2 regions of the Gilliamella sp. B2828 genome follow, and region 1 is predicted to be linked to the other one. Evidence: riboswitches for the same ligand, from Rfam matches in the RefSeq annotation. Region 1 holds a riboswitch; the other holds the start of a gene.
What was found. Region 1 has a riboswitch for preQ1 ahead of queF (preQ(1) synthase). Riboswitches for the same ligand answer to the same signal wherever they lie in the genome.
Positions count from the first base shown of each region.

Region 2: it holds a riboswitch for preQ1, as region 1 does, so the genes downstream of both, queD (6-carboxytetrahydropterin synthase QueD) here and queF (preQ(1) synthase) in region 1, are expected to answer to the same signal.

Region 1 is NZ_JAFNMU010000004.1:187,032-191,766, forward strand. It holds gene yihI (Der GTPase-activating protein YihI) at 1-464, opposite strand, end outside; gene coaA (type I pantothenate kinase) at 633-1,568, shown strand; gene J3U19_RS05440 (DUF1090 domain-containing protein) at 1,585-2,040, shown strand; PreQ1 riboswitch class I at 2,837-2,881, shown strand; gene queF (preQ(1) synthase) at 2,884-3,357, shown strand; gene queC (7-cyano-7-deazaguanine synthase QueC) at 3,382-4,035, shown strand; gene J3U19_RS05455 (7-cyano-7-deazaguanine/7-aminomethyl-7-deazaguanine transporter) at 4,083-4,735, shown strand, end outside.
Region 2 is NZ_JAFNMU010000009.1:49-4,783, forward strand. It holds gene J3U19_RS08390 (7-carboxy-7-deazaguanine synthase QueE) at 1,133-1,747, opposite strand; gene queD (6-carboxytetrahydropterin synthase QueD) at 1,744-2,172, opposite strand; PreQ1 riboswitch class I at 2,176-2,221, opposite strand; gene clpB (ATP-dependent chaperone ClpB) at 2,506-4,735, shown strand, end outside.

The sequences.
Region 1 (4,735 bases):
TCTTCCTTCTCATCATCAAGAGCTTCAAAATCATCATCGATATAACCTAATTCTTGCATCAGTTCATCTATTCGATTCAATTTACTATCCAAATAAGTTTGTTGTTCTATAGTCAACTTGCCATTTTTTTCAACCAAATCTAGCAACATATCCAATTTAGGATCGTTTTCAAGTTGCTCTAATTCTTGTTGTGGTGATAAAACGGTTTTCTCTACTTTAGGTTGTTTAACAGCCTTAAGGGGATTCACCTTTGTATCAACAACTAAAGCAATCGGCGTTTTACTGCCTATACGTGGATCTTTCGCTACTTTTTGAGTATTGTTATTTTTGTTTTTATCTGTATTATTAAAGCGTGAACCACTAGGCAAACCTTTATGCTTGCGTTTACGTTTGAGTTCGCGAGACTCTTCATTAATTTCCTGACGGCTTTTTTTGAGTTTTTGTTTCGATTTAGTTTTTAACATACTATCTCTGTTTTACAGTTTGGTTAATCATTTATTCAGTATATTTTATCAGTAAGTCTAAAATATAGCTATGAGGAAGACACATTGTGAATTAGTGATTGTAAAATTACAGTTTTATGTATAATCTGAGCCGAATATTCTTGAATCAATCGTTATAGAGAAATAAACATGAATAATCATTTGAGTCCTTACATGCAGTTTAGCCGTAAAGAATGGGCAAGCTTGCGTAATTCGGAACCAATGACCTTAACATCTGGAGAACTAATTTCTTTACAGGGAATCAATGAAGATTTATCAATGGATGAAGTAAGTGAAATTTACTTACCTTTATCAAGATTACTCAATTTTTATATTAGTAATAGTTTTAGTCGGCAGGCGGTATTATCTAAATTTTTAGGTAAAAGCCAAAAAATCCCTTACATAATTGGTATCGCGGGCAGTGTTGCTGTTGGTAAAAGTACTACGGCACGTGTATTACAGGCATTACTAACTCGTTGGCCTGAACATAGAAAAGTAGCGTTAGTTACTACGGATGGTTTTTTATATCCAAATAAATGCCTTGAAGAGCGCGGCATTATGAATAAAAAAGGTTTTCCACAATCCTACAACCTTAAAAAGCTAATTAACTTTGTTGCAGATATAAAATCAGGGCAAGCGGAAGTTAAAGCACCGGTTTATTCACATTTAGTTTATGATATTGTAGAAAATGAAGAGATCGTGATCGACAGTCCAGATATTTTGATTTTGGAAGGTTTAAATGTATTACAAGGTGCGGTCAATTATACTCAAGCACATAATCGAGTATTTGTTTCAGATTATGTTGATTTTTCGATATATGTTGACGCCGATTTATCTTTATTACATCATTGGTATGTGAACCGCTTTTTAAAATTTAGAGCAGGGGCCTTCAGTGATCCCAATTCATACTTCAATCACTATTCTCAATTACCAGAACAAGAGGCAATCAGCATCGCTAATCGCTTGTGGAGTGAGATAAACGAATTAAATTTAGTTGAAAACATTTTACCAACTCGAGAAAGAGCCAGTTTGATTTTGACAAAAGGTAACGATCACAAAGTAGATTATGTTCAATTAAGAAAATAAACTTAGGAGGATCAATATGAAATCAGCAATAGGGTTATTAAGTAAATTAAGCATTATCACTTTAGTTATGGCGTTTTCTGTAAATAGTTATGCATCAAGTAATGATGTACATGAAGGATTGACTTGCGATGCTAAAAAACAGGCCATCGAAGCAAAAATAGAACAAGCCAAAAAAGCCAATAATACTTTTGAAATCACAGGGCTTGAAAAAGCACTTCAACAAGTTAATACCAATTGTTCGGATGACACATTGGAACAAAAATACAAAAGATTAGTGGAAGAAAAAAGCAAAAATGTCTCTGACAAAACCAAAAAATTAGCAGAAAAAACCAAAGAGTATGAAAAAGATGGTATTAATGCAAATCAAGACAAAATTGATGCTCTAAAATCTAAATTGCACGATGCAGAAAAAGAACTCACTGAAGCAAAAAATAAATTAGCGGATTATTATGATAAAGTTAATACTAAGTAATCTTAGTTTTTAATTTTATTGAAATTAAAAAATAGATTCGAACAATAAAATAATATTGAAATTTGTGCAATTAATATTGACTTTGAGGAGATATATTACTTCTTGAGGTCATCTTTAATATCTCATATTAGCTAAAATTATGTTAATTTTCTTTAGTTCTATTTAGCTATTTTCTGTAAAAATGCTGTTAACCTAAAGTGCTACCAAAAACGATAAGTTTTATATGATCATTTATCTAAATATTATTAAATAAAACCATTAGAAATGGATGAATATTATGACAGATAATTTACGGCTATTAATTACAAAATTTTAAAACTTGAATACTGAAAATCGACTAAATGTATTCGATGTAAATATAATCAATTAAATTATTTTAAGTTTCTATTACCAATTGTTAAAAAATAATTAGATAATCGCATTAGGACTATTAATAGTCCAAAGAACAACATGAGTCTTACAACGATATAAATAAACAGATTATAACATTGATCTTTATTATCCCTTTACTATTCATAAATTTATGACTATTGATTAAAAATCTTCTACAAGGATGTTTTTTTTATCGGTAATGAATGTTGTCTTTTTGATAAAACAGAATGAGTGTTACACATAACAATTACTGAAAATAAACTGATCTCTTTTTTATAAAATTTTATTAGATAGCTAATTTTATAGAGTAATATTTGCTATTTTTCAAAGTTAACCGTTTCATTGTTTCCAAATCAGCTCTTAATTAATTTGATTAAAATGATGTTCTAGACTTTTTTAGTAAAAAAAGGTAAGGTGTGCGGCTTGTCTCGTGGTTCGTGAACCTCCCACGCAAAAAAACTAAGGAAAATTATGAGTAACGTTACATTATTAGGCGATCAGTCTGTTCGCTATCCAACAACCTATGCTCCGGAAATTCTGGAAACTTTTGATAACAAACATCCCGGTAATGATTATTTTGTTAAATTTAATTGTCCGGAATTTACGAGTCTTTGTCCTATTACAGGGCAGCCTGATTTCGCCACAATTTATATTTCTTATGTGCCTAATATCAAAATGGTTGAGAGTAAATCTCTTAAGCTGTATCTATTCAGCTTTCGAAATCATGGTGATTATCATGAAGATTGCATCAATATCATTATGAAAGATCTGATTAAGTTAATGGATCCTAAATACATTGAAGTGTGGGGTAAATTTACACCACGTGGTGGTATTTCAATTGATCCTTATGCCAATTATGGTAAATCCAATACTCAGTGGAAGCAAATTGCACTCAATCGCTTAGTTAATCATGATCTTTATCCCGAAAAAGTCGATAATCGCTAATTATCAATCTGACAGGAATTTTTAATGAAAAATCGTAAAGCACTAGTGATATTTTCTGGAGGGCAAGATTCGACGACTTGTCTGCTGCAAGCCATTGCCGATTATGGTCGTGAGAATGTTGAAACCATAAGCTTTCAATATGGTCAACGCCATAGTATTGAATTGGATAAAGCTAAGTGGATCGCCGAGGATTTAAGTGTCAAGCAAACCGTAATTGATACATCAGTGATCAAACATATGACCAATAATGCTTTGATTGATGATTCGCAAGAAATCAAAGCTGCACAAGATGGTGATTACCCAAATACTTTTGTTGATGGACGTAATATGTTGTTTTTACTGTTAGCGGGTTGTTATGCCAAGCAGAAAGGTATTAATGATATTATTATCGGCGTTTGTGAAACGGATTTTAGTGGTTATCCTGACTGTCGTGATATTTTTATTAAATCCATGAATGTATCGATGAATTTAGCGATGGATTATGCATTTAATATTAAAACACCCTTGATGTACCTGACTAAAGCTCAAACATGGGAAATGGCTGATAAATTGGGTTATCTTGATTATGTTCGCCAAAATACCCATACTTGTTATTACGGTGTAGAAGGGGGATGTGGTAAATGTCCTAGTTGTATGCTGCGTGATAAAGGTCTACAAGAATATTTAGCCCAAACTTAACCAATATTTATCTGGGTTCTCTCACCCCATTAAAAAAGGAAACAAATATGTATTTAAACGTTCATTCACAATTGATTGAAAAACAATTTACTCGACAGCAAAAACATAAAGCACTCGGCTGGTTGGCTTTTTTTCATATTATCGTTATTGCTTCCAGTAACTATTTGGTACAAATTCCATTTGATATTTTTGGATTTCATACTACTTGGGGAGCGTTCACTTTTCCATTTATCTTTTTGACCACTGATTTAACTATTCGTATTTTTGGTGCCAGTTTGGCGAGAAAAATTATTTTTGTGGTTATGATTCCCGCTTTATTGTTTTCGTACCTAATTTCGGTTCTATTTTTCGAAACCCATTGGGTAGGTTGGTCAGCATTGATTCATTTTAATAGCTTTGTTTTTCGAATTGCTTTAGCCAGTTTTGCGGCTTATTTAATTGGACAATTAATGGATATTACTGTTTTTAACTATTTAAGAAAAAATCGTTCTTGGTGGGTAGCACCTTCCGCTTCTGCAATTTTTGGAAATGGTATTGATACTATCGTCTTTTTTGCTATTGCTTTTTACAAAAGCAGTGATGAATTTATGGCCAATCATTGGGGTGAAATTTCGTTAATGGATTACAGTTTTAAAATTTTAATTTGTGGTTTGTTCTTTTTACCATTATATGGGATTATTTTGAATGTTATTTTAAAAAA
Region 2 (4,735 bases), on a different contig from region 1:
TTTAGTATTTCATGCTTACGAAATATAGATTATTGTTATTATTGTTGTTGCTATTGTTATGAGTAATGATTTAGCTTTGCTGCAATTTGATTATTTTTTAGATATCAACATCATTGAACATCCGGAATTGATTAACGTCAAAAAATCATTGAAGAGTGAATATAAAATACACGGTTTCATGTATTTTGCAACTTTTTTTTGAAAAATACTTTAATTTTAAACTAGCTGGATAACTTAATGATATTATTCATAAATAACTGAAACTCTTGTAACAATCTGTCGTCTAAACCTGATCAAAAAAGGATTAACAGATTTGGCTTTGGCTGATTGTTTTATTAGTCTTTTGCACAGAATGTTGATAAGTTTTATCGTGGAGTTAACATTTATACTGAAACATCGCTCTTTCCTCAAACCGTTTGGCAAAATAACGGACGCAAAGTGATAAAAAATGGGTTTTACCGACCATTAAGATAAGCCAATCAATGAAATTTTCGTGTGGTTTAAAGGTAAGGGTAATGATTCTTTGAAAGTCGAGTTTTATGAATAAGTGATAATGTGCTTTGTAAAAAATATTTAGGAGTGTATGCCGTTTCGTTGTTTTTTTGTCTTACATTGAACGATTAAGGACGAATTGAGAGGGAGGGGGGGAAGCTCTGGTAACGTGGGGATGTGTCATGATGTTATCTCAATGGGGATTGGTGATGGATAAATCATGATAAAAAAATGACTTTTTATTGTCACCTTCCTTTTGGGTTAAGAGGGGTACTTTGTTGTTCAACGTAAATAAGCGAAAAATTGTAATGGTATACACTCCTAAATCTTTTTTACAAGATAAACATAAAATTAGTCGATTCAAATTCAATTTATGTTTAAGTAGTATTGAGAGCGGACTATCTAATCAAGAATTTTTTCATCAGCATTATTACCTTACCAACACTCATCATTTGGCAAGTCAAACGCCTTATTGACATTAGCGGAATGAATAAGGTGAATGACAAAACAAACTTACTAAAATTTGATAAAACATCATCATTACCAAATTAAATAGCGCTGAACAGTAGAGCTGACTGATTAAATTTTAGTGCCTAAATCTGTTTTTTATTCAGTTAACTAATAGCAAAGAATTAAACGATTACTCAATATGAGCAAACTTATGCGTTTGAATGCTTAGTAACCATTTGTTGTCGATGCGGTTTTGGTTGATTTTGCCAAGTAATTCAATTGTTTCAAGCATATTAAATTCCCCCTTTTTTTCGCAAGGAGATAGATAATATCGTTTGGCTTGAATCTGGTGTTCGATATATTGGCAAAAAGGGAGAAAGTCTGCATGATTTTCAGCAACAATTCGCACTTCGTTTGCAGTCGGTTGAGCGATTTTTTGGTATCGTGCTTGATAACAAAATTTAGGGCTAAGGGCGATATAGTCAATTAAAGGATCGACTTTACCTAATCCATTACTTTCAATAGCAACAAAGTAGCCGGCTTGTTTTAGGGGGAAAAGTAATTCTGGTAGGGCGGTAACCATCGTTGGTTCACCCCCAGTAATAATGATGTTTTTGCTGGTATATTGTTTCACTTTAGTCAATAACTGATCTCGTGTAAAACGGGTAAATCGGCGAAAATTAGTATCACACCAAATGCAATTTAAATTACACCCAGCAAAACGAATAAAAATGGCAGGCATGCCTGTATTATAACCTTCGCCTTGTAATGATTCGAAGATTTCAACAATACGAAATTCCGTCATTTTTCGCTCCGATGGTACTCACAGTAAGATGTGGGGGTTTCCCAAAGTTTGATCATCGAGATAGGTAAGTATTGTGACAGGCAATCAAAAATAAATTTACTCATCCCTTCGGCAGTGGTGCGACAAGGAAAGGCAAAAATTTTTCGATCCATCTCTTGCAATAGTGAAGCGATACGGCATTCATTAGCATTATTTTGATTATAAAGGTAAGCATGATCAAGCGGATCCACAATGTGCTGTTTAACAATCGCTTTTAAATCAGCGTAATCTATGACCATATCTGCACTGGAACCCGTAGCTATCAGATCACCTTTAATTTCGACCAATAAGCGATAAGTATGTCCGTGAAGGTTATGACATTTTTTGTTGTGCCCGTCTAACATATGACAAGCATCGAATTGAAATTCTTTAGCAATTTTGAACATGTATTATTCCTAGTTTTTTTTCGTGGGATGGATCACGAACCACGGTTAGACCATCTAACAAAATAGAGCGGTTAATATAATCGATTAGCGGCTAAATGTCATCTTACAATTGTTATTACGAGCAATATTCATTACACTAATGTTGTAAAATTGAACATTTATATTTTGCTTATTTCAGTAACTGAATATAAATTCATTTTATTGTCGATTTTTTGTAAAAAATTTCATAAAAAACTCTTGAAATTTATCTTTCCACACTCATTTAGTAACCATGCAAATGGTTTATCTGCTTAAAGCATTTAAGCCAAATCTATTGCTCAGGAGATAATTAATATGAGGTTAGATAAACTCACTAATAAGTTTCAACAAGCTTTAGCTGATGCACAATCATTAGCATTAGGTAAAGATAATCAGTATATTGAGCCTGTTCATGTTTTAACCGCCATGCTGAATCAAGAAGGCAGCAGTATCAAGCCGTTACTGGCAGCAGCGGGGGCAAATGTGACAATGTTACAACAAGAACTCAATCAAGCAATTGATCGATTGCCACAAGTACAAGGTGTGGGAGGAGAAGTCATTCCATCTCAAGATTTTGTACGTGTATTCAATCTTTGTGACAAGTTAGCGCAAAAAAATGGCGACAGTTATATCTCATCCGAACTCTTTATATTAGCAGCGTTAGAAGAAAAAGGCAGTTTAGGTGATATTCTTAAAAAAGCCGGTGTGACCAAAGAAAGATTGAATCAGGCAGTAAGTCAAATAAGAGGAAGTGATAACGTGAACGATGCTAATGCCGAAGATCAACGTGGTGCGTTGAAAAAATATACCATTGATTTAACCGAGCGTGCTGAACAAGGTAAGCTTGATCCAGTCATTGGGCGTGATGAAGAAATTCGCCGTACAATCCAAGTATTACAACGTCGTACTAAAAACAATCCAGTGTTAATTGGTGAACCAGGTGTGGGTAAAACAGCCATTGTTGAAGGACTTGCGCAACGCATTGTTAATCGTGAAGTGCCTGAGGGATTACGGAATAAACGAGTACTGTCTTTAGATATGGGGGCGTTAATTGCTGGCGCAAAATATCGCGGTGAATTTGAAGAACGTTTAAAAGCCGTTTTAAAAGATTTAGCCAAAGAAGAAGGGCGCATTATTTTATTCATTGATGAAATCCATACCATGGTTGGTGCAGGTAAAAGCGATGGGGCAATGGATGCAGGTAATATGTTAAAACCCGCATTAGCCCGCGGTGAATTACATTGTGTTGGTGCTACAACGTTAGATGAGTATCGTCAATATATTGAAAAAGATCCCGCTTTAGAACGTCGATTCCAAAAAGTGTATGTGGCTGAACCTAGTGTTGAAGATACGATTGCTATATTGCGTGGTTTGAAAGAGCGTTATGAATTGCATCACCATGTCCAAATCACGGATCCCGCAATTGTGGCTGCTGCTACGTTATCGCATCGTTATATTTCCGATCGTATGCTTCCAGATAAGGCCATAGATTTAATTGATGAAGCTGCGTCAAGTATACGTATGCAAATGGATTCAAAACCGGAATCATTAGATAGACTTGAACGCCGTATTATTCAGTTGAAACTTGAGCAACAAGCGCTTAAGAAAGAGTCTGATGATGCGAGTAAGAAACGACTTGAGATGCTAAATGATGAACTTTCTGAGAAAGAAAAAGAGTATGCGTCACTTGAAGAAGAGTGGAAGTCAGAGAAGGCTGCTGTTTCGGGTACTCAGACAATCAAAGCAGAGTTGGAAAAAGCACGCACTGAAATAGAACAAGCTCGACGTGCTGGTGATCTCAATAAAATGTCGGAGCTTCAATATGGCAAAATCCCCGAACTTGAGAAAAAACTGGCATCGGCAACACAGCTAGAAGGCAAAACCATGAGGTTATTGCGTAATAAAGTTACCGATAACGAAATTGCCGAAGTTTTATCTAAAGCTACGGGTATTCCTGTTTCAAGAATGCTGGAAAGTGAAAAAGATAAATTATTGCATATGGAAGATGCGTTACATAAACGTGTGATAGGTCAAGAAGAAGCCGTAGTTGCGGTAGCTAATGCGATTCGTCGTAGTCGAGCAGGACTTTCTGATCCAAACAAACCAATTGGTTCTTTCTTATTTTTGGGACCAACGGGTGTAGGTAAAACCGAACTTTGTAAAGCTTTGGCTAACTTTATGTTTGATAGCGAAGATGCCATGGTCAGAATCGATATGTCTGAATTTATGGAAAAACACTCAGTGGCACGTTTAATTGGTGCACCTCCGGGTTATGTAGGGTATGAAGAAGGCGGTTATTTGACTGAAGCAGTGCGACGTCGTCCTTATTCCGTCATTTTATTGGATGAAGTGGAAAAAGCACATCCGGATGTCTTTAATATTTTATTACAAGTATTGGATGATGGACGCTTAACCGATGGACAAGGGCGTACCGTTGATTTCCGAAACACAGTGATTATTATGACATCTAATTTAGGTTCAGACTTGATACAAGGTCATGTTGAATTAAGTTATGATGAGATGAAAGCGTTAGTAATGACTGTGG